DNA from 4 places in the Streptomyces sp. NPDC029151 genome. Region 2 is predicted to be linked to each of the others. Evidence: riboswitches for the same ligand, from Rfam matches in the RefSeq annotation. Region 2 holds a riboswitch; each other region holds the start of a gene.
What was found. Region 2 has a riboswitch for cyclic di-AMP ahead of ACZ4VF_RS15860 (C40 family peptidase). Riboswitches for the same ligand answer to the same signal wherever they lie in the genome.
Positions count from the first base shown of each region.

Region 1 (7,395 bases), on a different contig from region 2:
CAGCAGGTCGTCTCCTCCACCAGCGGCCTCACCCGCGACACCCTGCACAACATGGTGCTCGACCGGGTGCTGCACCGCGCCGCGCAGGACCAGGCCGTCACGGTCACCCGCAAGGAGATCCAGCAGATGCGCGCGGACCTGGAGCGGCAGGCCGGCGGCAGCAAGGGCCTGGAGGCGGCCTGGCTCCAGAAGTACGGCATCGCCCCCGCCCGCCTCGACGACAACCTGCGGCTGCAGCTGGAGGCGCAGAAGCTCGCCGAGAAGCTCGGCACCGACACCAGCCGGCCCGCCTTCTGGAAGGCCCTGTCCAAGGCGTCCGAGGAGCTCCGCGTCGACCTCAACCCGCGCTACGGCACCTGGGACGTGCAGAAGAGCAGCCGGGTGGACGCCGAGACGCCGTGGGTGCGGGAGGTCACGACGGCGGGCGGACAGCCGGTGACGGCCTAGACCGGTCGTACGATCACGTGATCACAGGATCTCTCGGCCCTGTGGACAACGAGATCCGCTTCCTCGCGCCGTGGGTTACGTTCGAATCGTGAACGAAACCAGCCCCGAACCCCGCGCCGCAGGCGGCCCGGAGCTCCGCGCCGACGCCCGCGAGGAAGCCCCCGGCCGCATCGTCCTGCTCACCACCAGCCACCGCGTCGCCCCCGGCCTGCTGTCCTGGCCCGCCTGGCAGGCCCTGCGCACCGCCGACGCCGTGCTGTGCGCGGACGGCGCCCACCCGCAGCTGCCGTATCTGCGCGAGGCCGGGACAGCGGTGACGGAGGCGTCCCCCACCGCGCAGGAGCTGGTCGAGGCCTGCGCCGGCGGGCGCACGGTGGTGGTCGTGGCGACGGGCGAGGGCGAGCCGGCGCTCACCGACGGCCTCGCCCGGCTCGCCGGCTCCGGCCGGATCGCCATGCCGGAGCTGGAGCTGCTCCCCGCCTCCTACGACCTGCCCGGCGCCCGCCTGCTGGACCTGGTGCAGGTCATGGACCGCATCCGCGCCGAGTGCCCCTGGTCCTCCCGGCAGACCCACCAGGGCCTGGCGAAGTACGGCATCGAGGAGGCGTACGAACTGGTCGAGGCGATCGAGGCCGGCGACCGCGCGGAGCTGCGCGAGGAGCTGGGCGACGTCCTCCTCCAGGTCGTCTTCCACTCCCGGATCGCCGAGGAGGACCCGGAGGCGCCGTTCTCCATCGACGACGTCGCCGGCGGCATCGTCGCCAAGCTCGTCCACCGGCACCCGCACGTCTTCGGTGACGAGGAGGCCGAGACCCCGGAGGACGTCAAGGAGCACTGGCTGCGCACCAAGGCCGAGGAGAAGCGGCGCGCCTCGGTCACGGAGGGCGTCCCGCTCGGCCAGCCCGGCCTGGCCCTCGCCGCCAAGCTCGCCTCCCGCACCCGCACGGCGGGCCTGGCGGTCCCCCTGCCCGAGGGCGAGGGCATCGGGTACGAACTGCTGGCGCTGGCGGTCCGCGCCGAGGCGGCCGGCGTCGACCCGGAGGCGGCCCTGCGGGCGGCGGCGCGGGCGTACCGGGACGCGATACGGGCCGCTGAGGGGCTGTCAGGTTAGTACCGCTGCTCCGGCGGGCGGGTGCGAGGCGTGGGAGCCGGCGCGACAGCCGAGTCGCGGGAGCCGAGACGTGCGCTGCCGGCCGCGGTCCGCCGCTCACCGGCCGCGGCGCAGCGGGTCGGGGAGATGCTGGAGCGGGCGGCCGTGGCCCGTGCGCGGAGGCCTGGACGCGGTGGGGCCGCCCGGCCGGATACCGTCGAGGAGTGACCGAGCAGCACAGCCCCGACCAGTCCGCGCCCGCCCTCTTCACCTGGGAGTTCGCGGCCGACCCCTACCCGGCGTACGCCTGGCTGCGCGAGCACGCCCCCGTGCACCGGACGCGGTTGCCGAGCGGGGTCGAGGCCTGGCTGGTCACCCGGTACGCCGATGCCCGGCAGGCCCTGGCCGACCAGCGGCTGAGCAAGAACCCGGCGCATCACGACGAGCCCGCGCACGCCAAGGGCAAGACGGGCATCCCGGGCGAGCGCAAGGCCGAGCTGATGACACACCTGCTGAACATCGACCCGCCGGACCACACCCGGCTCAGGAAGCTCGTCAGCAAGGCGTTCACCCCGCGCCGGGTCGCCGAGTTCGCCCCCCGGGTGCAGGAACTGACCGACCACCTCATCGACCGGTTCGCCAAGACGGGGTCCGCCGACCTCATCCACGACTTCGCCTTCCCGCTGCCCATCTACGCCATCTGCGACCTGCTCGGCGTCCCGCGCGAGGACCAGGACGACTTCCGGGACTGGGCGGGCATGATGATCCGGCACGGCGGAGGCCCCCGGGGCGGGGTCGCCCGGTCGGTGAAGAAGATGCGCGGCTACCTCGCCGAGCTGATCCACCGGAAGCGGGAGGCGCTGCCCGCCGCGCCCACGCCCGGCGAGGACCTGATCTCCGGCCTCATCCGCGCCTCCGACCACGGCGAGCACCTCACCGAGAACGAGGCCGCCGCCATGGCCTTCATCCTGCTGTTCGCCGGCTTCGAGACGACCGTCAACCTCATCGGCAACGGAACCTACGCCCTGCTCACCCACCCCGACCAGCGCGCGCGGCTCCAGACCTCCCTGGCCCGCGGCGAACGGGACCTGCTGGAGACGGGAGTCGAGGAACTCCTGCGCTTCGACGGCCCGGTGGAGCTGGCCACCTGGCGGTTCGCCACCGAGCCGCTCACCATCGGCGGGCAGGACATCGCGCCGGGCGACCCGGTGCTCGTCGTCCTCGCCGCCGCCGACCGGGACCCGGAGCGGTTCGCCGAGCCGGACGTGCTGGACCTCGGCCGCCGTGACAACCAGCACCTCGGTTACGGCCACGGCATCCACTACTGCCTGGGCGCGCCGCTCGCCCGCCTGGAGGGCCAGACCGCGCTCGCCACCCTGCTCACCCGCCTGCCGGACCTGCGCCTCGCCGCCGATCCGGCCGAGCTGCGCTGGCGCGGCGGACTCATCATGCGCGGCCTGCGCACCCTGCCCGTCGAGTTCACGCCCACGGCCTGACCACAGGCCCTCCAGAGGAAAAGAACGACGTTCAACTCTGTGATCTTCACGTGATCTGCGCGGCATGAACTTGTGACAAGTGATCGTCTGCCTATACGTTCACCCATCAGCGCGGCGACCCGCTCCGTCCGCCGCGTCGGCCCTGCTGTCGCTCGAAAGGCTTCTGCATGCTCTCCGGGAACGGTCGACACCGTCGCCCCCGCCAGGCCCCTGCCCTCCTCGTCGCGGCCGGAGTGACCGGCTCCGCCATCGCCATCCCGCTCCTCGGCGCGGCGAGCGCCAGCGCGGCCGACGGCGGCACGTGGGACAAGGTGGCCGAGTGCGAGAGCGGCGGCTCCTGGAGCGCCGACCCCGGCAACGGCTACTACGGCGGCCTCCAGATCTCCCAGGAGGACTGGAACGCGTACGGCGGCGGCCAGTACGCGGCCAGCCCCGACCAGGCCAGCCGCAACCAGCAGATCGCCGTCGCCGAGAAGATCCTCGCCGACAAGGGCACCGCCCCGTGGGCCACCTGCGCCCTGCTGTCCGGCCTGACGACCGACTCGGGTTCCGTGGACGTCGACACGGGTGTCGGCGGCTCCGGCGACAAGAGCGGTTCGGGCGGGACGTCCGGATCGACCGAGAAGTCCGACACCTCCGGAACTTCCGGCACTTCGGGGTCCTCCGACGGCTCCGGTGCGTCCGGTTCGCCGGATTCGCCGTCCTCCACCGGTGCCGGCCCCGACGCCAACTCCGGCTCCGGCGCCGGATCGTCCACGGATCCGGCGACCACGCCGACCGGCAAGCCGGGCAAGCACGCCGGTGCGGACGCCGACTCCGCGGGGACCAACACCCCCAAGTCCGACAAGTCCGCCTCGCCGGGCGCCGGTGGCTCCAGCGCGCCCGGTGACGGCTCCGCCCCCGCCACCCCGGAGGCGGGCGTCGAGAACGACCCGCAGCGGGCCGCCGGTTCCTGGAGCCTGGTCGACACCGGGGCGCTCGGCGGCGGACGTCACCGCGGGGCGAGTGCGGACGAAAGCGTGACAAACGGTCAGGACGACACCGTGTCGGGCCGGCACGCGTCCCGCGGGACGGACACGTACACCGTCCGCCAGGGCGACTCCCTCGTCTCCATCGCCGACTCCCTCGACGTCGACGGCGGGTGGCGCGCGCTCTACGCGGACAACAAGAAGGCCATCGGGTCCGACCCGGATCACATCGCCGCCGGTCAGACGCTGGACGTCGCGGGTGAAACGGACGCGAACTAGGCGGAGTTGACGCCCCATTTGACGCCGTAATGTCCGGTTTGGCGAAAGTGTGGGATGAGTCTCAGAAGCCCTGATCGTCTTTGAAATTCCGCGCGGCGCGTGTCTACGGTCGAGGCCGCTCGTCACCACGAGCCCCGGCGGTCGCAACGCCGAATCCTGCCAGCGGCCCACCCGGGAACAGTCGTCGCGTCAAGCGCCGTAGGCAGGAGCGGGGGACCCAAGGTAGGCGCCGGGACCAGCAGTTGAGGCTGGGACCGGCTGGGGGTGAAGCCGCGACTTCCGCGCAAGCGGGAGCGCGGCCGGGCAACTCAACCGGCCCGAACCCGACAGCTCACCTCGCAGGCGTCGGTGAGGGGATCGATCCATGCTGTTTACCGGCAAGGGCAAGCACCGTCGTCCGTCCAAGGCCACCCGGGCCATCGCGCTCGCCGGTGTCACCGGCGCGGCCGTCGCCGCCCCGCTGATGGCGGCCGGCAACGCCTCCGCCGCCACCACCGCCGAGTGGGACAAGGTCGCCCAGTGCGAGTCCGGCGGCAACTGGTCCATCAACACCGGCAACGGGTACTACGGCGGTCTGCAGTTCTCCGCCTCCACCTGGTCCGCGTACGGCGGCACGCAGTACGCCGCCACCGCCGACCAGGCCTCCAAGTCGCAGCAGATCTCGGTCGCCGAGAAGGTGCTGGCCGCGCAGGGCAAGGGCGCCTGGCCGGTATGCGGCACGGGCCTGTCCGGTACCCCGTACAACGGCTCCGCCCCGAGCGCCCCCTCGACCTCGGGCGGCACCGGCGGCTCGGGCAGCGGCACCGGCTCCGCCGCCACCCGCTCCACCGACCAGCAGTCCACCACCCGCTCCACCACCCGGACCGCCCCGTCGACGGAGAAGACCGTCACCACCCCGACCGGCAAGAAGGTCAAGAAGGGCGACGGCGAGTACAAGGTCGTCACGGGTGACACCCTCGGTGCCATCGCCGCGAAGAACGGCGTCAAGGGCGGCTGGCAGAAGCTGTTCGAGCTGAACAAGGACATCGTCCAGGACGCCAACCTCATCTACCCGGGCCAGCAGCTGCACCTGAAGTAAGAGGAGCGGCCGGCGGACCCCCGCGGCCCTCCCCGGGCGGGTCCCCCGGGCCCGCCCGGCCCCCTGAGACCCCGTGCGGGCCACCCCCCGTCCCCACGGGCCCCCCGCCCCGGTGCGTGTTCCCCCGTACGCACCGGGGCGGGTTTTTTTCTGCCCGGGAGCACCGAGCTCCCCGAAGCCCTTTGTTTGGCGCAGAAACAAAAGGTACGGTCGGCATGTCCACGGGACGGTCGGTCGGTGGCCGACGCCCCCGGGACGGTTAGGCTCTAGTCGCAAGGCACAGCCGTAAGGCACCCAGCCCGCACTTCCAGCGTCACATCCAAGAAGGAGATGCTCGTGCCGTCCATCGACGTCGTCGTAGCCCGGGAAATCCTGGACTCCCGAGGCAACCCCACGGTCGAGGTCGAGGTCGGCCTCGACGACGGCAGCACGGGTCGTGCCGCCGTCCCGTCCGGCGCCTCGACCGGCGCCTTCGAGGCCATCGAGCTGCGCGACGGTGACCCCAACCGCTACCAGGGCAAGGGCGTCGAGAAGGCCGTCCTCGCCGTGATCGAGCAGATCGGCCCGGAGCTGGTCGGCTACGACGCCACCGAGCAGCGCCTGATCGACCAGGCCATGTTCGACCTGGACGCCACCGACAACAAGGGCTCCCTCGGCGCCAACGCCATCCTCGGCGTCTCGCTCGCCGTCGCCCACGCCGCCTCCGAGGCCAGCGACCTGCCCCTCTTCCGCTACCTGGGCGGCCCGAACGCGCACCTGCTGCCGGTGCCGATGATGAACATCCTGAACGGCGGCTCGCACGCCGACTCCAACGTGGACATCCAGGAGTTCATGATCGCCCCGATCGGCGCGGAGTCCTTCTCCGAGGCCCTGCGCTGGGGCACCGAGGTCTACCACACGCTGAAGAAGGTCCTGAAGAACAAGGGCCTGTCCACCGGCCTCGGCGACGAGGGCGGCTTCGCCCCGAACCTCGGCTCCAACCGCGAGGCGCTCGACCTCATCCTGGAGGCGATCAAGGAGGCCGGCTACGCCCCCGGCGAGCAGATCGCGCTCGCCCTCGACGTCGCCGCGTCCGAGTTCTACAAGGACGGCTCCTACCTCTTCGAGGGCAAGGAGCGCACGGCCGCCGAGATGACCGAGTACTACGCCGAGCTGGTCGAGGCGTACCCCCTGGTCTCCATCGAGGACCCGCTGTTCGAGGACGACTGGGAGGGCTGGAAGACCATCACCGACAAGCTCGGTGACAAGGTCCAGCTCGTCGGTGACGACCTGTTCGTCACCAACCCCGAGCGCCTGGCCCGCGGCATCGAGGAGGGCGCCGCCAACGCCCTGCTGGTCAAGGTCAACCAGATCGGCTCGCTGACCGAGACGCTGGACGCCGTCGAGCTGGCCCAGCGCAACGGCTTCAAGTGCATGATGTCCCACCGCTCCGGCGAGACCGAGGACGTCACCATCGCCGACCTGGCCGTCGCCACCAACTGCGGCCAGATCAAGACCGGCGCCCCGGCCCGCTCCGAGCGCGTCGCCAAGTACAACCAGCTGCTGCGCATCGAGGAGATCCTCGACGACGCCGCGGTCTACGCCGGCCGCAGCGCGTTCCCGCGCTTCCGCGGCGCGGTCTCCAAGGGCTGAGCCAACCTGGCGTAAGGCCTAGCCAGTCGTACGTACGTCCCCGCACCCGGTCCCGTACCGTGTCCGGGGACGTACGCGCGTGTGTGAACGGGAGGCGGGGAAGATGGCAGTGAAGGACCGTGACCGGTTCTCCACCGCGACCAGGCTGCGGCTGCTCGGCGAGCAGACGGCCGCCCGGGTCTACCGCTCCCAGACGAAGCGGCAGGCCCGCCGCTCCCGGCTCACCGGCCGCGCGGCCCTGCTCGCGCTGGTGCTCTGCTCCCTGATCGTCGCCCTCGCCTACCCGATGCGGCAGTACGTCTCCCAGCGCGCGGAGATCGCCGACCTCCGGCGGCAGCGGGAGCAGGCGCGCGAGCGCGTCGAGCAGCTGCGCGACCTGAAGGCGCGCTGGCAGGACGACGCCTA
Region 1 covers NZ_JBVHWQ010000006.1:95,768-103,162, reverse strand. The annotation lists gene ACZ4VF_RS22775 (SurA N-terminal domain-containing protein) at 1-447, shown strand, start outside; gene ACZ4VF_RS22770 (nucleoside triphosphate pyrophosphohydrolase) at 536-1,558, shown strand; gene ACZ4VF_RS22765 (cytochrome P450 family protein) at 1,762-3,033, shown strand; gene ACZ4VF_RS22760 (transglycosylase family protein) at 3,201-4,280, shown strand; cyclic di-AMP (ydaO/yuaA leader) riboswitch at 4,465-4,640, shown strand; gene ACZ4VF_RS22755 (transglycosylase family protein) at 4,645-5,358, shown strand; gene eno (phosphopyruvate hydratase) at 5,695-6,990, shown strand; gene ACZ4VF_RS22745 (FtsB family cell division protein) at 7,094-7,395, shown strand, end outside.
Region 1: it holds a riboswitch for cyclic di-AMP, as region 2 does, so the genes downstream of both, ACZ4VF_RS22755 (transglycosylase family protein) here and ACZ4VF_RS15860 (C40 family peptidase) in region 2, are expected to answer to the same signal.

Region 2 (7,395 bases):
GCCTCGCGCAGCCGCTCCGCCTGGCCGTCGGAGAGCAGACCGAGGCAGGCGCACACCTCGACCTCCTCGTTCTGCTCCTTGATCGCCTTGATGGTCTCGGAGACCCGGTCCACGTCCCGGTCCGTCGGACCGCGCCCGCTGGCCACCAGGCAGACCCGCTTGGCACCGCCCGCGAGGCCCGCCGCGGCGGCCTGGGAGGCCTCGTCCGGCTTGAGCCAGGTGTACTTCAGGATGTCGGCCTTGGAGCCGAGCCGCTGGGAGCAGTACGAGCAGTCCTCCGGGCACAGGCCGGACTTGAGGTTGACCAGATAGTTGAGTTTCACCCGGCGCCCGAACCAGTGCCGGCGCACCTTGCCGGCCGCGGCCACCACGTCGAGCAGGTCGTCATCGGAGGTGGCCAGCACGGCGAGCGCTTCCTCGCGGGTCGGCAGCTCGCGCCGAAGCCCCTTGTCCACCAGCGTGTTCAGCAGGTCCATGAGGTCCGATCCTGTCCTACGGGAGCGCCCCGGGCCAAGGAGACTTCGCACAACAGAGTCGCTTCACCGTGTGGGTATTGCCACACCATGGGCAGTCGGCCGTACCGCTAGGGTCTGTCCGCTACCTACAAAAGCACCGGAGGAACCATGGTGTTCGGCTGGATCGACGAGCAGGCCGAGGCGCGCCGCCGCGCGGGACTCGTCCGCACCCTGCGCCCGCGCCCCGCCGACTCGCCGCTGCTGGACCTGGCGAGCAACGACTACCTGGGTCTGGCCCGCCATCCGGAGGTCACCGAAGGAGCGGCCGAGGCTGCCCGGACCTGGGGCGGCGGCTCCACCGGCTCCCGGCTGGTCACCGGCACCACCGCCCTGCACACCGAGCTGGAGCGGGCGCTGGCGGCGTTCTGCGGGTTCGAGGCGGCCCTGGTGTTCTCCTCCGGGTACGCCGCCAACCTGGCCGCGGTCACCGCGCTCGGCCCGCACGGCTCGCTGATCGTCTCCGACGCGGGCAACCACGCCTCCCTCATCGACGGCTGCCGGCTCGCCCGGGGGGAGCGGCAGGTCGTCGGGCACGCCGATCCGGAGGCCGTGCGCAAGGCCCTGGCCACGCATCAGGGTCCGGCGATCGTCGTCTCCGACACGGTGTTCTCCGTGGACGGCGACCGCGCCCCGCTGGCCGGGCTGGCCGAGGCCTGCCGGGAACACGGCGCGGGACTGGTCGTGGACGACGCCCACGGGCTCGGCGTGCTGGGCGACGGCGGCCGGGGCGCGCCGTACGCGGCCGGTCTCGCGGGCGCCGGGGACGTGGTCGTCACGGCCACCCTGTCCAAGTCGCTGGGCAGCCAGGGCGGGGTGGTGCTCGGCCCGGCGCGGGTGATCGACCACCTCGTCAACGCGGCCCGGACGTTCATCTTCGACACGGGTCTGGCGCCGGCGGCGGCCGGTGCCGCGCTGGCGGCGCTGCGGCTGCTGGAGCGTGAGCCCGAACGGGCGGCGCGGGCCCGGGAGGTGGCCGCGGAACTGCACGCACGGCTGACCGCCGCGGGTCTGGAGGCGGTGCGTCCGGACGCCGCGGTGGTCTCCGTGCGGGCTCCGTCCCCGGAGCAGGCGGTGCGCTGGGCGGCCGACTGCCGTACGGCAGGCCTGGCCGTGGGCTGCTTCCGCCCTCCCTCCGTGCCCGACGGCGTCTCCCGGCTGAGGCTGACAGCCCGAGCGGACCTGTCCGGGGCGGAGATCGAACGCGCTGTACGGGTCATCGGCGAAACGCGACCGTGAGTCGGCGTGGCACGGCCGTGCGTCGCGCAAAAGCGGTCAGGGGCTGATCGAAACCGATCAGAGTGCGGTCAGGAATCCCGTCCAGCTCTCGGGGGAGAAGAGCAGGGCGGGACCGGCCGGCCTCTTCGAGTCGCGCACGGCGAGCAGTCCGGCCGCGGGGCCGGAGCGCGGCCGTGCCGTCTCCACGCAGTTGTTGGCTCCCGTGCTGTGGCTGCTGCGCAGCCAGCGCACATGGAGCAGGTCGGTACTGGCAGGGACGTTCCGAGGCAGAGCGGTCATGGTGCCTCCTTACGCGCCGTCACCTATTCCGGCGATGTAGTCCAACGAGTCCTCGGGGGAAAGGGCGTGGAACCGAAGGATGTCGAAGGCCTCCGAGTAGGCCATGAGGTCTTCTTTCCGTTCCAGGTAGAGGCTACTCGTCAACTGGTCGAGAACAACTACGTCCAGATCAGAAGTGCTCGGAAATGAGAAAATAACGAAAGGCCCGGTGAGGCCGACATGTGCCCCCGCGGCGAACGGCAGCACCTGGAGCCGTACCTGGGGCAGCCGCGCGGCCTCCATCAGCCGCTCCAGTTGCCGCGCCATCACCTCCGGACCACCGACCTCGCGCCGCAGCACCGCCTCGTCCAGTACGGCGCTCAGCACCAGCGGCGGGTCCGAGCGGAGCACGTCCTGCCGGGCGAGCCGCACCTCCACCAGCGTGTCCAGGCGGTCCTCGTCCAGGTCCTTCACCGCCGCCCGGGTCACCGCGCGGGCGTACTCGGCCGTCTGGAGCAGACCCGGCACGACCGTGGTCTCCAGGGTGCGCATCGCGCTGGCCTGCGACTCCAGGCTGATGAAGTCGCGGTACGTGGGCGGCAGCACCCCGCGGTAGGCGTGCCACCAGCGGTGCCGGCCGCCCGCGTCCTCCGACCCGGCCAGCATCAGCAGCAACTCGCGCAGATGCCCGTCCCGGACCCCGTAGGCGTCCAGCAGTAATTCCAGATCCGCCGGTTTCACGCCGCTGGAGCCCGTCTCGATGCGGCTGACCTTCGACTGGTGCCAGCCGACCAGCCGTGCGGCCTCACCACTCGTGAGCCCGGCGCCGGTACGCAGCATGCGCAGCTCGGCGCCCAGTTTGCGGCGCCGCACCGCCGGACCGTTCTGCATGGGCTTCTCCTTACTCCTGACGGGCCGCCCCGATACGGTCTCCCGTCGCAGAGTTCACCGCTTCGAGCGACAGATATATGCATATCTTGGTGGATCGCCCCCCGTGACCGGCCCGTTGGTGGCAGTCTGGCGGACAAGCACCAGTCCGGGACCGTACTCGAACCCCCCGCCGCCTGTCGGACCGCGGTCCCGTGGGAAAGGGACGACGTCGCCATGGCAGACCACCTGGAAGCATCCGTCACTCTGCCGAGCGATCCCGCCTCGGTCTCCGCCGCCCGCTCCTACGTCGTCGGCACCCTCGCGGAGTGGGGTCTGCCCTCGGACACCGAGACGGCCGACACCGTCCGGCTCATCGTCTCCGAACTCGCCACGAACGCCGTACAGCACACCTTCGGCCAGTCACCCACCTTCACGGTCGAGATCGCGCTGCACCATGACGAACACCTGCGCATCGGTGTCACGGACAGCCACCCCCGCTTCCCGAAGAGACTGCCCGCCGCCGTCCAGCAGGACAACGGTCGCGGCATGGTCATCATCCGCTGGCTCACCGCGGAGTGCGGCGGCAGACTCCGCATCCGCCCCACCCGTGAGGGCGGCAAGACGGTCTCCATCGAACTGCCCTGGACCGTCCCGGCCGCCCCGGTCCCGGCGGGCCAGCCGGAGCCGTAACCCTCCCGCACGGGGCCACGCCGGTGCTTCGGGGCCCCACCGGACACCTCGCGCACGGCAGTGTCCCCGAGGCGTCGGCCCACGCCGGGAACCGGTGGCCCGCGCACACGGCAGGCTCAGCCGCCCGTGCTCCTCCCCGCCCGCCCGAACGCCCCCCGCAGCAGCGCCCGGAAGGCGTCCGCCGCCGGATTCGTCTCGTCCGCCCGGTACGCCACCGAGATCGTGCGCCGCAGCCGCCCGCCCTCCAGCGGCCGCACCCCGACCGGCGTCGTCGCGGTCCGCGCCACCATCTCCGGTACGACGGCCACCCCCAGCCCGGCACTGACCAGCGCGCACACCACGGCATAACCGGGGGTCGGCACCAGCAGCGCCGGTGTGGCACCCGCCTCGGCGAGCAGGGCCTCGATCTCCCGCCGGGCCGCATGGTGCGGCGCCATGCTGATCAGCGGCTGTCCGGACAGCTCCGTCAGCGGCAGCCGGGCCGAGGCACTGGCGAGGGCGTGCCCCGGGGCCGTCACCAGCACCAGTTCCTCCACCAGGACCGGCTCCAGCCGCACCGCCGCCGGTACCGGGACGGGCTCCGCCGGATGGTAGGTGTGGGTGAGCGCCAGGTCCACCTCGCCGGCCGCCACCGCGGTGACCCCGGACGGCGGGTCGTAGTCCGCCACCGAGAGCCGTACGTCGGGATGCGCCCGGCGGAACGCGCTCAGCGCGGGCGGCAGGAGATGCACCCCGGCCGTCGGGAACGTGCCGAGCCGCAGCGCGCCGCCGGTGAGACCGGTCAGCCGCGCCAGTTCGTGCCGGGCCCGCTCCAGTTCGTCCAGCACCCGGCGGGCATGGGCCACCAGGACCTCCCCGGCCTCGGTCAGCCGGGCCCCGCGGTGGTGGCGCACCAGCAGCGCCGCCCCCGCCTCCCGCTCCAGCTTGGCCAGCTGCTGGGAGAGGGCGGGCGGCGTGTAGCCGAGCCGGTCCGCGGCCCGGGTGATCGAGCCGGCCTCCGCGACGGCCACCAGCGCGGCGAGCCGAGTCGGGTCGTACATGCGCTCAGGCTAAAGCAATGCTTAAGGCTCACCCTGCTGATTCCACATACCTGCTGAAGGCTGTTCCCCGGCAGGCTGGCCGGCATGGACGCACAGCTCATCGCCTTCACCGGGATCGCCGCGGCCCTGGTCGCCATGCCGGGCGCCGACTTCGCCGTGGTCGTACGCCACGCGCTCGTCTCGCGCCGGGCCGGCGCGGTCTGCGGTCTCGGCATCGCCGGCGGGCTCCTGGTGCACACGACCCTGGCGGTGGCCGGCGTCGCGGCCGTCCTGGTCGCCGTGCCCGCGCTGTTCCGCGCCCTGCAGCTGCTGGGCGGCGCCTACGTGCTCCAGCTCGGCGTACGCACCCTGTGGGGGCTGCGGCGGCCCGCCGGGACGCCCGGAGAGACCGCGGCCGGAGCCGCCCACCCGCTCCGGCAGGGCTTCGTCACCAACGTGCTCAACCCGAAGGCCTCGCTGACCTTCCTGAGCCTGCTGCCGCAGTTCGTGCCGGCGGGCAGCCAGGCCCTGCCGCGGACCCTGCTGCTCGCGCTGATCGTGTGCGTGCTGGCGCTGCTGTGGTTCCAGCTGGTCGCCCTGCTGGTGGAGCGCCTCGGCAGCCGGCTGCGCCGGCCCCGGGCCGCCCGTGGGCTGGAGGCGGGCACCGGGGTGGCGCTGACGGCCCTGGGAGCGGCCCTGCTGCTGGAGCCGCTCCTTGCCTGAGGACGGGTCAGCTGACCCGGCCGTACCAGACGCTCCTCGTCCAGATCTTCTGGAGCTTCACCACGTCGCCGGTCTTCGGGGCGTGCCAGATCTTCCCGTGACCGGCGTAGATGCCGACGTGGTAGACGTTCGAACCCGAGTGGAAGAAGACCAGGTCCCCCGCCTTGCGGCTGCGGGCGGAGATGTGGTGGGTCTTGTTGTACTGCTGCGCCGCGGTGCGCGGCAGCTTCTTGCCGGCCTTCTTGTAGGAGTAGAGCGTCAGCCCCGAGCAGTCGAATCTGCGCGGCCCCGTGGCTCCCCAGGCGTACGGGGCACCCTTCTTGGAGGCCGCGATCCGCAGCGCTTTGGTCGCCGTGGTCGCCGCCGAGGCCTCACCTGCGAGACCGGGCACCACGATCGAGCCGCCGACGGCGGCGAGAGTGAGAGCCGAGGCCGTGCCGGCCCGGGCCATCAGCGACGGGACACGATTGAGCGCAGTCATGCGCAACCCTTCGTCAGCCGCCTGTGAAGGATGACCTGTCGGATTCGGGCTGGCGAAGTTGCCCGGCCGCGTTGCCGCGGCTTCACCCCAAGGGCTGCTCGGAACCTCACGCCCGTCCGTGTCGGACGAACATCCGTTCCGGCGACCCGTCTTGCTTGGGTCCTCCACTCCTGCCGATCCACTCCGTCGACCGGTCATCCGGGCGGCGGCAGGACTCGGCGTCCGCCCGGATCGCCCCGCCGCGGTGGCGGGGGCTTGTCGTCAGACAGGGATCTTGGCTCACTCCTGTCCGAAAATCCCAATGGAATCGGGGATTTGTGGCGTTACTCACCACTCACCCGTTCGGGTGGACACTGCTCTGTTCGAGCCTCCGTCAGTTCCCGGACGTAGCCCCCGACCTGGGGCGAAGCGTCGCCACGCGACCCGCGAACCCGCGTGCCGCGCAACTCGGGAGGCCCGGAAAACGATCCGGATGTACACCGGTCGGCGGTACGTCGTTCGGGCCGTTTCAACTCCCCTCCGAACGACGCCCGTCGACGCCCGGGTGTCCCGGGCCGGTCGGATGTCCGTCTCAGCCGGCGCCGTCCGGCGGGAGCGCGACGCGAGCGACCCGGCGCTCACCGTCCAGCACCCGCAGGGCCCGTGCCAGCGTGTCCCCGTGCAGCTCCGTCTCGCCCCGCTGGTGCATCAGTGCGAGCGCGTCGCGCAGCTCTGCCGCCTTGCGCACCAGGGCCTGCGCCGCGCGCAGTCCGTGGTAGGTGCCCCCGGGGCGGGCCGGGTTGATGCGGCCGAGCAGGTCGACCGCCTCCAGGTAACGGTCGACCAACTCGCCCTCGGCGCGGGTCAGGGCGGGCAGCGGCGGAAGGTCCGGCAGCACGGCCGGCTCACCTCGCGCCCGGTGCGCCGGGCGTGTCCCGGCGGCTGGGCACGATGCCGTCCACCAGACCGTAGGCGACGGCTCCGGCGGCGTCCAGGATCAGGTCACGCTCCAGGTCCGCGTCGACCTGCTCGGCCGTGCGCCCTGTGTGCCGGACGAGCATCTCGCGGAGCGTCTCCCGGGTCCGGGTCAACTCCTCGGCCTGGAGGAGCAGGTCGCTGGGCTGGCCGCGCACCGGTTCGGGCAGCGCGGGCTGCTCGATCACCATGCGTGCACCCGGAAGGGTGAACCGCTTGCCCGGGGTGCCGGCCGCGAGCAGCACCGCGGCCGAGGCGGCGGCCTGGCCCAGGCAGTAGGTGACGACGTCACAGGTGACGTACCGCATCGTGTCGTAGATCGCCGTCATGGCGTCGAACGAGCCGCCCGGCGAGTTCACGTACAGCGTGATGTCCCGGTCGGGTGCCGCGTGCTCGAGGTACATCAGCTGCGCCGTCACGTCGGTCGCCGCCGCGGCGTCGACCGGCGTGCCGAGGAAGACGATCCGGTCCTCGAAGAGCTTCGCGTACGGATCGAGGGTGCGGACGGCGCCTCCCGTGCGCTCGGTGAACTCGGGCAGGACGTGCCGGGCTGCCGCTCGGTGCATGGACATACGCCTCCTCATGACGAGGCCCCCTTGGGCTCGACTTCTGTAAAAAATGTACAGGACGTACGTGACGTTATGATGGG
Region 2 covers NZ_JBVHWQ010000003.1:634,908-642,302, reverse strand. The annotation lists gene bioB (biotin synthase BioB) at 1-476, opposite strand, end outside; gene ACZ4VF_RS15890 (8-amino-7-oxononanoate synthase) at 624-1,751, shown strand; gene ACZ4VF_RS15885 (DUF397 domain-containing protein) at 1,809-2,030, opposite strand; gene ACZ4VF_RS15880 (helix-turn-helix domain-containing protein) at 2,040-2,900, opposite strand; gene ACZ4VF_RS15875 (ATP-binding protein) at 3,114-3,569, shown strand; gene ACZ4VF_RS15870 (LysR family transcriptional regulator) at 3,686-4,609, opposite strand; gene ACZ4VF_RS15865 (LysE family translocator) at 4,694-5,311, shown strand; gene ACZ4VF_RS15860 (C40 family peptidase) at 5,319-5,792, opposite strand; cyclic di-AMP (ydaO/yuaA leader) riboswitch at 5,796-5,946, opposite strand; gene ACZ4VF_RS15855 (hypothetical protein) at 6,364-6,669, opposite strand; gene ACZ4VF_RS15850 (ATP-dependent Clp protease proteolytic subunit) at 6,677-7,312, opposite strand.

Region 3 (7,395 bases), on a different contig from region 2:
AGCTGCTCGGACGGCACATCGAGGAGATCTGCGAGCGCACCGGCTGTGCCCGGGTCGACATCGTCGGGCACAGCCTCGGCGGCCTGATAGCGCGCTACTACGCCCAGTGCCTGGGTGGTGACCTGCGGGTACGCACGCTGGTCACCCTCGGCACCCCGCACGCCGGGACGCGGGTGGCGCCGCTGGCGGACGCGCATCCCATCGTGCGGCAGATGCGGCCGGGATCGGCGGTGATCGAGGAGCTGTCCCGGCCCGCGCCGGGCTGCCGGACGCGTTTCGTGAGCTTCTGGAGCGACCTGGACTCCCTGATGGACCCGCTGGAGACGGCCTGCCTGGACCACCCCGACCTGGACGCCTGCAACGTCCGGGTGACCGGCATCGGCCATCTCGCCCTTCCCGTGCACCCCGCCGTGGCGGCCGGGATACGCGAGGCACTCGACGTCCCGCACCCCGGGGACCGGGCCGCCGACGGCCTGACGGTGGCCTGAGGCCGGCCGGTCCGGGCGGGGCCGGACGGGCCCCACCCGCGGCAGGGGCCCTGGGCGGGGCTCGCAGCGGGTACGGGCGGCACTCCGGCGGGGATCCGCGGGTAACGACAGCGGGGTCGCCCCCGTGGGAGGGCACAGACTCGGCACAGTCGTCACACAGCGGCCATATTGCCGCCAAACGTCGAACATTTTTCGAACGCAAGGCCAAGGTCCGGTCCGGGACCCGCCGAAACACAGCCGAATGCCCGTTTCCGGCCCACACGAAACCGGCCGAAGATTGTCGCGCCCAGGTACCGCCGGGTACAGTCGCCGCACTGCTCTGGCAGCCCCTGTTGTCGAGGCGAAAGAGAAGTTGGTGAACGACCGTCACCCGTCGGGGAGCACGACCACCCCGGCCCCGGCTTCCGACGCCTCCACCCCGCACTACGCGGCGTACGGGGCACAGGAAGTCCCTTACGACGACCTCACCACGTACGGCGGTTACGACGCCACTGGTTTTGCCGACGGTTCCACGGGGACCACGGCCTTCCACACCGACCCGCTCTTCGGCAGCCTCCCGGGCGACGAACAGCCCACCGGCGCCTACGACACCACGCAGTGGCACACCGGAACCGTCCAGACCCCGGCCTACGACGCGTACGCGGCCCAGCACCACGCCGCCTACGACTCCGGCGTCTACGACAGCACCGCCTGGTCCCTCCCCGCGCAGTCCGCCGGGAACGACGTCAGCGGCCAGTGGGACGCCAACTCCTGGCTCCAGTCCGACGGGTCCGGCGGCGCCGACGCCACCCAGCAGTGGGAGTGGGGCACCCAGTCCTTCGACACGGGCGCGTACGACGCCACGCAGTGGAACTCCGCCGGGCACACCGTGCCGGCGCAGCCGGAGCGGACCGGTGAACCGTTCGACCAGTTGCCCACCGCGACGTTCGAGGCGGTCGGTGACGCGCCGGCCCCGTTCGAGCAGATGCCGTACGAGGACGCCGACTTCGGCGACCACCACCCCGCCGACGAGGGCGAACCGGACTCCACCGGCGAACTGCCCGTGACCGGCCTGCTGGACGGCCAGGAGGAGATCAGCCCGGCGCCCGCGACCCGCGCGGGCTCGCGCAGCGGGGCGCGCTCCCGGCGCCGTACGCCCGCCAAACGCTCCGCGCTGCTGACCGTCGCCGTACCGTCGGCCTGTGTCATGGGGGTCGCCGGGATCGCCGCCGCCTCGGTCGGCGCGCTCGCCGACGACTCCAAGGACACCTCCACCAGCGCGGCGGACGCACAGCCGGTCAAGCCGTCGGTCGCCAACAGCAAGCTGGACAGCCAGCTCAAGACGCTCTCCGCCGGCGCCACCGACTTCGCCGACCGGGCGAGCCGCACCCAGGAGCGGATCGACCTCAAGGCACAGCAGGAGCTGGAGAAGAAGAAGGCGGCCGCGGAAGCCGCGCTCAAGGAGCGGCTGCGCCCCAAGTTCGCGCTGCCGGTCGCGCAGCACGGACTGAGCGCCTACTTCGGCCAGGCGGGCATCAACTGGATGTCGGTGCACACCGGCATCGACTTCCCCGTCTCCTACGGCACCACGGTGATGGCCGCCACCGACGGCACGGTCACCACGAAGTGGAACAGCGCCTACGGCAACATGCTGATCCTCACGGCGAAGGACGGCACGGAGACCTGGTACTGCCACCTGTCCAGCTACCGCGTCGCCTCCGGTTCGACCGTCAAGGCGGGCGAGCCGATCGCCTACTCCGGCAACTCCGGCAACTCCACCGGCCCGCACCTGCACTTCGAGGTACGGCCCGCGGGCGGGGCGGCCATAGACCCGCTGCCGTGGCTGCGGAGCCACGGGCTGGACCCCACCTGAGCCGCCGGGCCCCGCTCTCCAGCGGGGCCCTTCCGGTCTGCTACAGCTTCTCCACCGGCGCGTACCGCAGCAGCAGCCGCTTCGGCTTGGCGTCGCCGAAGTCGATCGTCGCCTCCGCGTTGGCGCCCGTGCCCTTCACCGCGACGACCGTGCCGAGCCCGAACTGGTCGTGGGTGACCCGGTCGCCGACGGCCAGCCCGACCACCGGCTTCTCCGCCGTGCGCCGCGTGGCGAACCCGGACGCGCCGGACGCCGAGGAACGCGACCGCGTCGAGGACAGCGAGGCCGCGATCCCGGACGCCGGCCCGGACGACACCGGCGCCGCCGCCCCCGTCCGCTTCCACTCCACATGGGTGGGCGGGATCTCCTCCAGGAAACGGGAGGGCGGGTTGTACGACGGCTGGCCCCAGGCGCTGCGCATCGCCGACCGCGTGAGGTACAGCCGCTCCCGCGCACGCGTGATGCCGACGTACGCCAGGCGCCGCTCCTCCTCCAGCTCCTTGGTCTGGCCGAGGGCGCGCATGTGCGGGAAGACGCCGTCCTCCATGCCGGTCAGGAACACGACCGGGAACTCCAGGCCCTTCGCGGTGTGCAGGGTCATCAGGGTGATGACGCCGTCGCCGTCCTCCTCGTCGGGGATCTGGTCGGAGTCGGCGACCAGCGCGACCTGCTCCAGGAAGTCGGCGAGCGTGCTCTGCTCGTCCTCACCGCGCTCCTGCTCGAACTCCAGGGCCACGGCGGCGAGTTCCTGGAGGTTCTCGATGCGGGTCTCGTCCTGCGGGTCGGTGGAGGCCTGCAGCTCGGCCAGGTAGCCGGTGCGTTCGAGGACCGCCTCCAGGACGGTCGCCGGACCCGCGCCGGACTCCACGATGGTGCGCAGGTCCTCCATCAGGGTGTTGAACCGCTTCACCGCGTTGGTGGAGCGCGCGGCCATGCCGTACGCCTCGTCCACCCGCTTCAGGGCCTGCGGGAAGCTGATCTTCTCGCGCTGGGAGAGGGCGTCGATCATCGCCTCCGCGCGCTCGCCGATGCCCCGCTTGGGCACGTTGAGGATGCGGCGCAGCGGCACCGAGTCCTCCGGGTTGGCGAGGACGCGCAGGTAGGCCAGGACGTCCCGGACCTCCTTGCGCTCGTAGAAGCGGACCCCGCCGACGACCTTGTAGGGCAGGCCGACGCGGATGAAGACCTCTTCGAAGACACGGGACTGGGCGTTGGTGCGGTAGAAGACGGCGACGTCTCCCGCGCGCGCGTCGCCCGCGTCGACCAGCCGGTCTATCTCCTCGGCGACGAACTGGGCCTCGTCGTGCTCGGTGTCGGCGACGTACCCGGTGATCCGGGCGCCCTGGCCGGCGTTGGTCCACAGGTTCTTCGGGCGGCGGGACTCGTTGCGCTCGATGACCGCGTTGGCGGCGGACAGGATGGTCTGCGTGGAGCGGTAGTTCTGCTCCAGCAGGATCGTCGTCGCGTCCGGGTAGTCCTCCTCGAACTGGAGGATGTTGCGGATCGTCGCGCCCCGGAAGGCGTAGATCGACTGGTCCGCGTCACCCACGACGCAGAGTTCGGCGGGCAGAACGTCGTACTCGCCGGGCGGGGTGTCGGCGTCCTCCGCGGCGCGCTCGCCGGTGCCGACGAGCTCACGCACGAGCGCGTACTGGGCGTGGTTGGTGTCCTGGTACTCGTCCACCAGGACGTGCCGGAAGCGGCGGCGGTAGTGCTCGGCGACGTCCGGGAAGGCGCGCAGCAGGTTGACCGTCGTCATGATCAGGTCGTCGAAGTCCAGCGCGTTCGCCTCGCGCAGCCGCGACTGGTACATGGCGTAGGCCTGGGCGAGGGTCTTCTCGAAGCCGTCCGTGGCCTGGGCGGCGAAGTCCTCCTCGTCGATCAGCTCGTTCTTCAGGTTGCTGATCTTGGCGCTGAACGACTTGGGCGGGAAGCGCTTGGGGTCGAGGTCCAGGTCGCGGCAGACCAGGGCCATCAGGCGCTTGCTGTCGGCGGCGTCGTAGATCGAGAAGGACGAGGTGAAGCCGAGCTTCTTGCTCTCCCGGCGCAGGATGCGCACGCACGCGCTGTGGAAGGTCATCACCCACATCGCGTTCGCGCGCGGGCCGACGAGCTGCTCGACACGCTCCTTCATCTCGCCCGCGGCCTTGTTGGTGAAGGTGATCGCGAGGATCTGGCCCGGATGGGCGTTCCGCTCCGCGAGCAGGTACGCGATGCGGTGGGTCAGCACCCGGGTCTTGCCGGAGCCGGCGCCGGCGACGATGAGCAGCGGGGAGCCGGCGTGCACGACCGCGGCGCGCTGGTTCTCGTTGAGCCCCTCCAGGAGTGCCGCCGGGTCGAGCACGGGGCGGGGGGCTCCGTCGCGGTAGTACGCGTCCCGGTCCGGTGGCACGTCGAACTTCCCACCGAACAGATCGTCCGGAACCTGCTCCGGAGTGTGATCGTCCTCGGGCGGCGGCGGGGGCTCCTCCTCGCGCCCGCGAGGGGCCTGGAGGTCCGCCAGGAAGCTGTCGTCAAAGAGGCTGCTCATCGCTCTCCGAGTCTAGGGCGCCCCACCGACAACCGGTCGCCGTCCCCGGAACCCGCCGCCTTCGCCGAAGCGTCCGTCTTCGCCCCTGCGACGCCTTTCCCCTGCTCACGCACGGGAAGCGCCCGGTCACGGACACATGAAACCGCCCCAAGGTCACGGAAATGTATCGGACATACCTCGCACCAACCTTCACAGAAGACACACGAGTTGGCTAGGTTGCCGTCAGGCCGCACGACCCCTCTCCGGCGAACCTCGCCGGGCCGCGCGGCCTCCGCCGAGTCCGGCGCGCCCCGCACGGTGCCCGGAGCCGGGGACCCACCGATCCTGGGGTGAATCGGCCGACTCCCACCGGGACGACGCCGTAGGGCAACCCTTCCGAGCATCCCGCCCGAACCCGACAGCTAACCCGGTAGGCGGCAGCACGGGAAGGAGTCGCCTCCCTTGGCGTCGCACCGCAAGCCGCGCCCCGGCGGAACCCCGGGAGCGGGCATCCGCACCCCCGCCCTCGCGGGCCCCGCCCTCGCCACCGCCGCCCTCGCCTCCGTGGCCGTCCTGCCCCAGACCGCCGAAGCCGCGCCGGCGGCCGGTGACGGCAGGCCGAGCCCGGAGGAGGTCGAGCGCAAGATCGAGGACCTCTACCGCAGAGCGGAGTCGGCGGCCGAGGCGTCCGCCGCGGGCCGGGAGTGGGGCGGACGGTCGGACCGGGGGGCCGCACGCGCGGAGCGCGGGACCGGACCGGGTGAGCGGGGGAAGGGACGTGCCGAACGGACCGAGCGCGGGACCGGGTGGACCGAGCAGGCCGAGTCGGCAGGGCGCGGGACCGAGCGGGCCGAGCGCCGGGCCGGGCGGGGTGCGCGGGGCGACCGGACCGCGGAGGGCGTCGGGGCGGCCGGGGCCGATGTTCCCCGCCCTGGGGGCGCTGACAGTCTTCAGCGGCTCCGGGACGAGGTAGCCCGGCGCGCCCAGCACCGCGCCATTCCCAGCCTGCGCGGCATGATCCCGGCCCAGCGGGGCACGGGCCGGGACGAGGACGGCCGCGCCACGGCGGGAGGGGCCACGCCCGCGGGGACCGCGCTCGCCGGCGGAACCACGCGCACCGGGGGTACGGCTCTCACGCCGCCCGTCCGCGCCACGCCCGCCGCCCCGCCCGTGCCGGACACGGCCCCCCTCGCGCCCGTGGGAGCCGGCGCCCTCACCGCCTCCCCCGACGCCGTACCGGCCGCCCCGCCCACTCGGCCCGCCCGGACCGTCGCCCGGGCCGCCGAAGCCGCTCACGTCCCCCACACCGCGACGGCGGCCTCCGCTCCCGCCACCGCGCAGGACACCGACTCCGGCCCCAAGGCGGCCAAGGCCGCCGTGCAGAGGAAACTCGCTCACGCGCGCGTGCTGCTGTCCGAGCGCATCGTCCAGGCCACCGCCGCGCCCTCGGGGACGTACGCGACCAAGGCCAGGAAGGCCATCGCGTTCGCCCGCGCCCAGCTCGGCAAGCCGTGCGTGTGGGGTGCGGCGGGTCCGGACTCCTACGACTGCTCGGGCCTCACCCAGGCCGCCTGGAAGTCGGCCGGCGTCACGCTGCCGCGCACCGTCCGCGAGCAGGCCGGCGCCGGGACACCGGTCGCGCCGGCCGACGCCCGCCCCGGTGACCTCGTCTTCTTCCACGACGACGCCCGCCATGTCGGGCTCTGCACGGGCGACGGCATGATGATCCACGCACCCAGGCCGGGCGCGTACGTCCGCGAGGAGCCGGTGTCGGGCACCGGCGAGCCGGCCGTCCACAGCGTGGTGCGGCCGGGCTGAGACGGGGGCGCGCCGGGGATCAGGCCCAGAGGACGGCGATGAAGACGTTGGCCGTGGTGAGCAGGCCGACCAGCCCGAAGAGGCCCTTGTCGATCCGTTCCTCGTCGCGCTTCACGTAGACCAGGCCGAGGATCACGATCAGCAGCGCCAGCTTCACGCCGATCTTGATGTTGTTGACGTGGTGGTCGTCGGCCTGGTCGAGTCCGACGAGGGCCACGCCGGTGACCAGCATGGTCAGTGCGCCGTGCAGCATCCCGGGCACGAACCGGGCCGCGCCCTGGCCCATCGCCTTCACCTGGGTGAGGAAACCGCCGAGCAGCGCGGCGATACCGATGATGTGCAGGCCGACGAAGAGATGGATGAGTGCGTCCATGGGGCCGGAGCCTAACCGTGAGCCACCGGCCCTCCTCCATCGGGCCGGAATATTGCATATATCCGCCCCATAGCACCCCACGACCCACGGCAGTCCCACTTTCCGCCCTTCGGTCACCACGCTCTGTAAAGGCGACGACTGCCGCCCGCGGACGCGGACACATCCGGTCACTTCACGGTCCGTCCGCACCAGTTCCGTACAGTCCGTTACCAAGCCGTCACTCTCCGGCCTACCGTCCTCCCCCAGGTGACCGGCTCTCCCCACCGCCGCCGGACCGGCGGCGGCAGTCGGCCACCACCGCCGAGAAAGGCCCCGCGGCGGCCCGCTCCCCCTGTGCGGGCCGCCGCGGAGCGTA
Region 3 covers NZ_JBVHWQ010000004.1:401,346-408,740, forward strand. The annotation lists gene ACZ4VF_RS18315 (esterase/lipase family protein) at 1-488, shown strand, start outside; gene ACZ4VF_RS18320 (M23 family metallopeptidase) at 844-2,340, shown strand; gene pcrA (DNA helicase PcrA) at 2,381-4,870, opposite strand; cyclic di-AMP (ydaO/yuaA leader) riboswitch at 5,133-5,301, shown strand; gene ACZ4VF_RS18330 (C40 family peptidase) at 5,312-6,667, shown strand; gene ACZ4VF_RS18335 (hypothetical protein) at 6,687-7,040, opposite strand.
Region 3: it holds a riboswitch for cyclic di-AMP, as region 2 does, so the genes downstream of both, ACZ4VF_RS18330 (C40 family peptidase) here and ACZ4VF_RS15860 (C40 family peptidase) in region 2, are expected to answer to the same signal.

Region 4 (7,395 bases), on a different contig from region 2:
TTCGAGGTCGAACTCCAGGCGGACGACGCCGTCCTCGAAGCTGCGCTTCTGGGTGTAGCCGGCGTCCGTGAACACCTTGATCATCTTGTTGTTGGCGGGCAGCACCTCGGCGGCGAAACGGCGGATGCCCCGCTCGCGCGCGACGGCCGCGATGTGCTCCAGCAGCGCGGAGGCGACCCCGCGGCCCTGATGGGCGTCCTGCACCAGGAAGGCGACCTCGGCCTCGTCGGCGGGCGCGGACGCGGGCAGCCCGTCCGTGCCGATGCGGTCATAGCGTACGGTGGCGATGAACTCGCCGCCGATGGTGGCCGCGAGTCCCACCCGGTCCACAAAGTCGTGGTGCGTGAAGCGGTGGACGTCCTTGGCGGAGAGCCGTGGGTACGGCGCGAAGAAGCGGTAGTACTTCGACTCGTCCGAGACCTGCTCGTAGAAACTGACCAGGCGGTCGGCGTCATCGATGGTGATGGGACGGATGCGCGCGGTACCACCGTCGCGCAGCACCACGTCCGCCTCCCAGTGGGCGGGGTACTGGTGCCGGTCCTGCCGGTCCGCCGAGGTCTGCATGGGCCCCAGAGTACGGCTCGCGTACGACAACGGCGCGAGGCAGTCTGTGGGGGACGGGAGAGCCGGACCGAGGCCGCGGTCCGGCGCCACACCGAGAGGGGACGCGGGTCCTCTCCGGGCACGCTTCACGATATGGGAAACTGGTCTAGACAACCCTGAACACCGAAGGGCAGCAACACATGGCTGAGCGCCGCGTCAACGTCGGCTGGGCCGAGGGCCTCCACGCCCGCCCCGCCTCCATCTTCGTCCGAGCCGCCACGGCCACAGGCGTCCCGGTGACGATCGCCAAGGCCGGGGGCAACCCCGTCAACGCGGCCTCCATGCTGGCCGTCCTGGGCCTGGGCGCCCAGGGCGGCGAGGAGATCGTCCTCGCCTCCGACGCCGAGGGCGCGGACGCCGCCCTCGACCGTCTGGCCAAGCTGGTCTCCGAGGGCCTGGAAGAGCTGCCCGAGACCGTCTGACCGAGCCGTCGCGCAGAGCGCCGGAGCCGCTTCGCCTTTCGGGGCGGGGCGGCTTCGTCGTATCCGCGGGCAGCCCAGGATTCGCGCCGTCCGTGTGCCGTCTATTTACGGGGGCGGGCAGTGCCATAATTCCGGGTGCGATTCCGGGTGCGATAAACAAGGGCAGCGGAAACACCCCCGCCCGGAAATGCATCCTCTTTGTATACGGCGCCCGTGTTAATCCCGCGAACCGGACGTGTGTACGGGGTGTTGCGAAGTCCTCACACGCTCGGCGGCCCCGGCAAAGCGCAGTCGACGGGCGCCCGTCGCCCGCTCGGCGTGCAGCGTCGTGAGCGCCCGCGCGCGCTCGGCGTCCCCGCGCGCCACCGCGTCCACGATCGCCCCGTGCTCGGTCCAGGACGCCACAGGGCTCTTCGGTGCCTCCACCGTGTACATCCAGGCGATCTTGTGCCGCAGCTGCGTGAGCATGGAGGTCAGCGAGGGGCTGCCACAGGCCTGGGCGAGCGTCTCGTGGAACCAGCCGCCCAGCGACCGGAGATCCTCGCTGCCGCCCCTCCTGGCCCGCTCCTGACCCAGCCGGACCAGGCCGCGCAGCACCTTCAGATGGGCCTCGGTCCGCCGCTGGGCGGCCCGGGCGGCGGCCAGCGGCTCCAGCAGCATCCGCATCTCCAGCAGGTCGGCGGCCTCCTGCTCGGTCGGCTCGGCCACGCACGCGCCCGCGTGCCGGCGCGTCACGACGAACCCCTCGGCCTCCAGGGTCCGCAGGGCCTCGCGCACGGGGACGCGCGAGACGCCGTACCGGCGGGCCAGGACCTCCTCGGTGAGCCGGCTGCCGCGCCCGTGAACGCCGGCGACGATGTCGTCCCGGATCGCCGTGCACACCGAGTGCGCCGGAATACGCATGACCGACCTCCGCCTCAATCCCCGTGAAACGTCGACGATAGACGTGTACGCCGACGATGGACGCGTGTTCCGTGACTCTATTCCAATGAGCCGGAATTTCCGACGGCAGGCGGTCATCCATGGATATTTTTTGGTCAGCGCACCCGGCGGACACCCCGAAAAACGGCGAAAGCCCCGGCGGTGAGCCGGGGCTTTCGACAGCCGTTTCGGTGGCGTCAGATGTGCACGCCGTGCCCGCGGAGGTAGGCGACCGGGTCGACGTCCGAGCCGTACTCGGGGCTCGTACGCGCCTCGAAGTGCAGGTGCGGGCCGGTGACGTTGCCGGTGGCGCCGGACAGGGCGATCTGCTGGCCCGGGACGACCTTCTGGCCCACCGTGACGCCGATGGACGACAGGTGCCCGTACTGGGTGTACATGCCGTCGGCCATCCGGATCACGACCTGGTTGCCGTACGCGCCGCCCCAGCCGGTGGAGACGACCGTGCCCGAACCCACCGCGTGGACGGCCGTGCCGCTGGCCGCGTGGAAGTCGATGCCGGTGTGCGAGCCGGAGGACCACAGGGAGCTGCTGGCCTGGTAGGCGGTGGAGACGTACGAGTGAGCGATCGGGGCGACGAAGGTGTTCAGCAGCTTGCGCTCCGCCTCGCGGGCGGCACGGGCCTTGGCCGCCCGCACCTCCTCGGCCCGCTTGGCGGCGGCCTTCGCCGCGGCCTCCCGGGCCGCCTTCTGCTCGGCGGCCTGCTGCTGGGCGGCGGCCTGCGCGTCGATCTGCTCGGGGACGTCCTCGGTCATGGTGAGGACGGGGACGAGGCCGGTCTGCTCCGCGGAGTTCTCGGCGGCGAGCGCCGGGGAGGCGGCGAGGGTGCCGATGACGCCGGTGGTGGTGAGGGCCGCGACGCCGGCCGCCTGAGCCGTGGTCCGCTTGACCCGGCCGGGCTTGCGGTGCTTCCCGGTGGCGCACATGAACGCCATGAAGTGGCTGGTCCTTTCCTTCCCTCTCGCCTACCGGGTTAGCTGACGGGTTCGGAGCAGGAAGGTCTCCTACGGGCCCCCTCGCAGCCGCGCGGGCGCCCGATTCACCCCAGGGACGGTGGGTCCCCGGCTCCCCTGGCTCGCGCCGTACGGGGACTCGGCGATGACTGTCCGGTGCCGCGGATGCGGCGCACTGCCTGACGAACAGCCCGGACGACGCTACGGCCGCGCGCTTTCAATCCTCAAACGGATCCGGGTTTTTGTAGCGCATCCCACAGGGCAGACAGGCAACCTCCGCCCCAAAACGGGCATCTGAGGGAACGAGTGGAACAGTGTGGGCCCTGGCGACACTCAGGTCGCCAGGGCCCACGCGCGCGTGCCGCTACTCGGCCGCCACCACGGTCACTTCACCGATGCCGAGCGCCTCCACCGGCGCCTTGATCTGCGCGGCGTCGCCGACGAGGACGGTCACCAGGCGGTCCACCGGGAAGGCGTTCACGACGGCCGCCGTGGCCTCCACCGTGCCCGTGGCGGCCAGCTGCTGGTACAGCGTCGCCTGGAAGTCGTCGGGCAGGTGCTGCTCGACCTGGTCGGCCAGCGTGCTCGCGACGGCCGCCGCGGTCTCGTACTTCAGCGGCGCCACACCGACGAGGTTCTGCACGGCGACGTCCCGCTCGGCGTCGGTCAGGCCCTCCGCCGCGACGGTCCGCAGCACCTTCCACAGGTCGTCCAGCGCCGGGCCGGTGTTCGGCGTGTCCACGGAGCCGCTGATGGCGAGCATCGCCGCACCCGTGCCGTCCGGCGCGGACCTGAGGACCTGCCCGAAGGAGCGCACGCCGTAGGTGTAGCCCTTCTCCTCGCGCAGGACGCGGTCCAGGCGGGAGGTGAGGGTGCCGCCGAGGCAGTACGTGCCGAGCACCTGGGCGGGCCACACGCGGTCGTGCCGGTCGGGACCGATCCGGCCGATGAGCAGCTGCGTCTGGACCGCGCCGGGCCGGTCCACGATGACCACGCGCCCGGTGTCGTCGGCGGTCACCGGCGGCACCGGCCGGGGCTCGCCCGGGGTGCCGGTCCAGGCGCCCAGGGTGTCGCCGAGCAGCTCGTCCAGGTCGATGCCGGTCAGGTCGCCGACGACGACCACGGTGGCCGTGGCGGGCCGCACATGGCGGTCGTAGAAGGCGCGCACGGCCGCCGCGTCGATCTTCTCGACCGTCTCCTCGGTGCCCTGGCGCGGCCGGGACATGCGCGAGGTGGCCGGGAACAGCTCCTTGGACAGTTCCTTGGCGGCGCGGCGGGCGGGGTTGGCCAGCTCGTGCGGGATCTCGTCCAGGCGGTTGCGGACGAGCCGCTCGACCTCGCTCGGGGCGAAGGCGGGCGCGCGCAGGGCGTCGGCGAGCAGGCCGAGGCCCTTGGCCAGACGGGAGGCCGGGACCTCCAGGCCGAGCCGGACGCCGGGGTGGTCGGCGTGGGCGTCCAGGGTGGCGCCCGCACGCTCCAGCTCGGCCGCGAACTCCTCCGCGGAGTGCTTGTCGGTGCCCTCGGAGAAGGCCCGCGCCATGATCGTGGCGACGCCGTCCAGGCCGGCCGGCTCGGCGTCCAGGGGCGCGTCCAGCAGCACCTCGACGGCGACGACCTGCTGGCCGGGGCGGTGGCAGCGGAGCACGGTCAGGCCGTTGTCGAGCGTGCCGCGCTCGGGCGCCGGGAACGCCCACGGCCTGGCCTCGCCCGGCTGCGGCTGGGGGTGGAAGTCCATCGTGGCGAGCTGGGTCACTTGGCCGTCTCCTCGTTCTCGGTCTCGTCGCGGCCCGCCTCCACGGTCGCCTCCTGCTCCGGGTCCTCCGGAACCCCGGCGTCCGGGACTGCCTCCGGGGACTTCGGCTCGTAGACGAGGACCGCGCGGTTGTCGGGCCGCAGACGGGCCCCCGCGACCTCCTTGACCTCCTCCGGCGTCACGTCCAGGACGCGGTCGACGGCGGTCAGGGCGAGCTGCGGGTCGCCGAACAGGACGGCGTACCGGCACAGTTCGTCGGCGCGGCCGGCGACCGTGCCGAGCCGGTCGAGCCACTCGCGCTCCAGCTGGGCCTGGGCGCGCTCCATCTCCTCGGGCGTGGGGCCCTCCGCGGCGAACCGGGCGAGCTCCTCGTCGATGGCGCTCTCGATGACGGGCACCTCGACGTCACCGGAGGTCTTCACGTCCAGCCAGCCCATGGAGGGCGCGCCGGCCAGGCGCAGCAGGCCGAAGCCGGCCGCGACGGCCGTACGGTCGCGGCGCACGAGCCGGTTGTACAGGCGGGAGGACTCGCCGCCGCCGAGGATGGTCAGGGCGAGGTCGGCCGCGTCGCACGCGCGCGTGCCGTCGTGCGGGAGCCGGTAGGCGGCCATCAGGGCGCGTGCCGGTACCTCCTCCACGACGACCTCGCGCTTCTGCTCGCCGATGACGTCCGGGAGGGAGCCGTCGCGGGGGGCGGGCTTGCCGTCGTGGGACGCGATGGAGCCGAAGTACTTCTCGACCCAGGCGAGGGTCTGCCCGGGGTCGATGTCGCCGACCACGGAGAGCACCGCGTTGTTCGGCGCGTAGTAGGTGCGGAAGAACTGGCGGGCGTCCTCCAGGGTGGCCGCGTCCAGGTCCGCCATCGAGCCGATCGGCGTGTGGTGGTAGGGGTGGCCCTCCGGGTAGGAGAGCGCGGTCAGCTTCTCGAAGGCGGTGCCGTACGGCACGTTGTCGTAGCGCTGGCGGCGCTCGTTCTTGACGACGTCCCGCTGGTTCTCCATGGACTCGTCGTCCAGGGCGGCCAGCAGCGAGCCCATGCGGTCGGCCTCCAGCCAGAGCGCCAGCTCCAGCTGGTGGGCGGGCATGGTCTCGAAGTAGTTGGTGCGCTCGAAGCTGGTGGTGCCGTTGAGCGAACCGCCGGCGCCCTGCACCAGCTCGAAGTGGCCGTTGCCCTTCACCTGCGCGGAGCCCTGGAACATCAGGTGCTCGAAGAGGTGAGCCAGGCCGGTACGCCCCTTGACTTCGTGGCGGGAGCCGACGTCGTACCAGAGGCAGACCGCCGCCACCGGGGTCAGGTGGTCCTCGGAGAGCACCACGCGCAGACCGTTGGCCAGGCGGTGCTCGGTCGCTGTCAGGCCCCCGGAGCCTGCCTCGGCTGTGGTCGTGTGACCCATGGGCATGTACGTCCCTTCGCGAGCGGAGGCGGTTGATGGAAACCGCTGTTTTCCTGCCGGTCCTGCCACTGTATGCAAAGCGTGCGGGGGCTTCGCGAAGTTCCCGCGGGACGTACGCCCACAGCGGATCCCGGGGCCCGCCCGAGCGCCCGGGCGGGTCGCGGTCGGGACGCGGTCGGGGCGTGGTCGGGCCGCGGCCGGCTCGCGGCCGCGGATGCAGCCCGGCGCCCCGGCCCGGATGCCTCACGCTTCCCCGGCGCCCCGGCCCGGATGCCTCACGCTTCCCCGGCGCCCCGGCCCGGATGCCTCGCGCTTCCCCGGCGCCCGGTGCCTGCCGCCGCGCGGTCCCCGAGTGACGGGCGCCGGGAAATCCTCCGGTACCGGGTCGCGGCACGGGTTGTCAGTGCCTCGGTCCACAATGGTCCGCGTCAGTTCCGTCCATCCTTTCAGCAAGGAGCCGGCAGCGATGGCCCGCCGCAGCACGAAGACCCCGCCGCCCGACGATTCGTTCGAGGAGAGGATCCTCGACATCGACGTCGTGGACGAGATGCGTGGCTCCTACCTGGAGTACGCGTACTCGGTCATCTACTCGCGCGCCCTGCCGGACGCCCGTGACGGCCTCAAGCCGGTGCACCGCCGGATCGTCTACCAGATGAACGAGATGGGCCTGCGCCCCGACCGCGGCTACGTGAAGTGCGCGCGCGTCGTCGGCGAGGTCATGGGCAAGCTGCACCCGCACGGCGACGCGTCGATCTACGACGCCCTGGTGCGCATGGCGCAGCCGTTCTCCATGCGCGTGCCGCTGGTCGACGGCCACGGCAACTTCGGCTCGCTGGGCAACGACGACCCGCCGGCCGCCATGCGGTACACCGAGTGCCGGATGGCCGAGGCGACGAGCCTGATGACCGAGTCGATCGACGAGGACACGGTCGACTTCGCGCCGAACTACGACGGCCAGGAGCAGGAGCCGGTGGCGCTGCCCGCCGCCTTCCCGAACCTGCTGGTCAACGGCGCCTCGGGCATCGCGGTCGGCATGGCCACGAACATGCCGCCGCACAACCTGCGCGAGGTGATCAACGCCGCGCGCCACCTCATCCGGTTCCCGAACGCCGACCTGGACGCGCTGATGAAGCACGTCCCGGGCCCCGACCTGCCCACGGGCGGCCGGGTCGTCGGCCTGGACGGCATCCGTGACGCGTACGCGACCGGTCGCGGCACCTTCAAGATGCGCGCGACGGTCTCGATCGAGACGGTCACGGCCCGCCGCAAGGGCCTGGTCGTGACCGAACTGCCGTTCACGGTCGGCCCCGAGAAGGTCATCGCGAAGATCA
Region 4 covers NZ_JBVHWQ010000001.1:1,821,380-1,828,774, forward strand. The annotation lists gene ACZ4VF_RS07200 (bifunctional acetate--CoA ligase family protein/GNAT family N-acetyltransferase) at 1-564, opposite strand, end outside; gene ACZ4VF_RS07205 (HPr family phosphocarrier protein) at 744-1,025, shown strand; gene ACZ4VF_RS07210 (GntR family transcriptional regulator) at 1,242-1,928, opposite strand; gene ACZ4VF_RS07215 (M23 family metallopeptidase) at 2,144-2,899, opposite strand; cyclic di-AMP (ydaO/yuaA leader) riboswitch at 2,912-3,072, opposite strand; gene ACZ4VF_RS07220 (M16 family metallopeptidase) at 3,282-4,670, opposite strand; gene ACZ4VF_RS07225 (M16 family metallopeptidase) at 4,667-6,070, opposite strand; gene ACZ4VF_RS07230 (DNA gyrase/topoisomerase IV subunit A) at 6,531-7,395, shown strand, end outside.
Region 4: it holds a riboswitch for cyclic di-AMP, as region 2 does, so the genes downstream of both, ACZ4VF_RS07215 (M23 family metallopeptidase) here and ACZ4VF_RS15860 (C40 family peptidase) in region 2, are expected to answer to the same signal.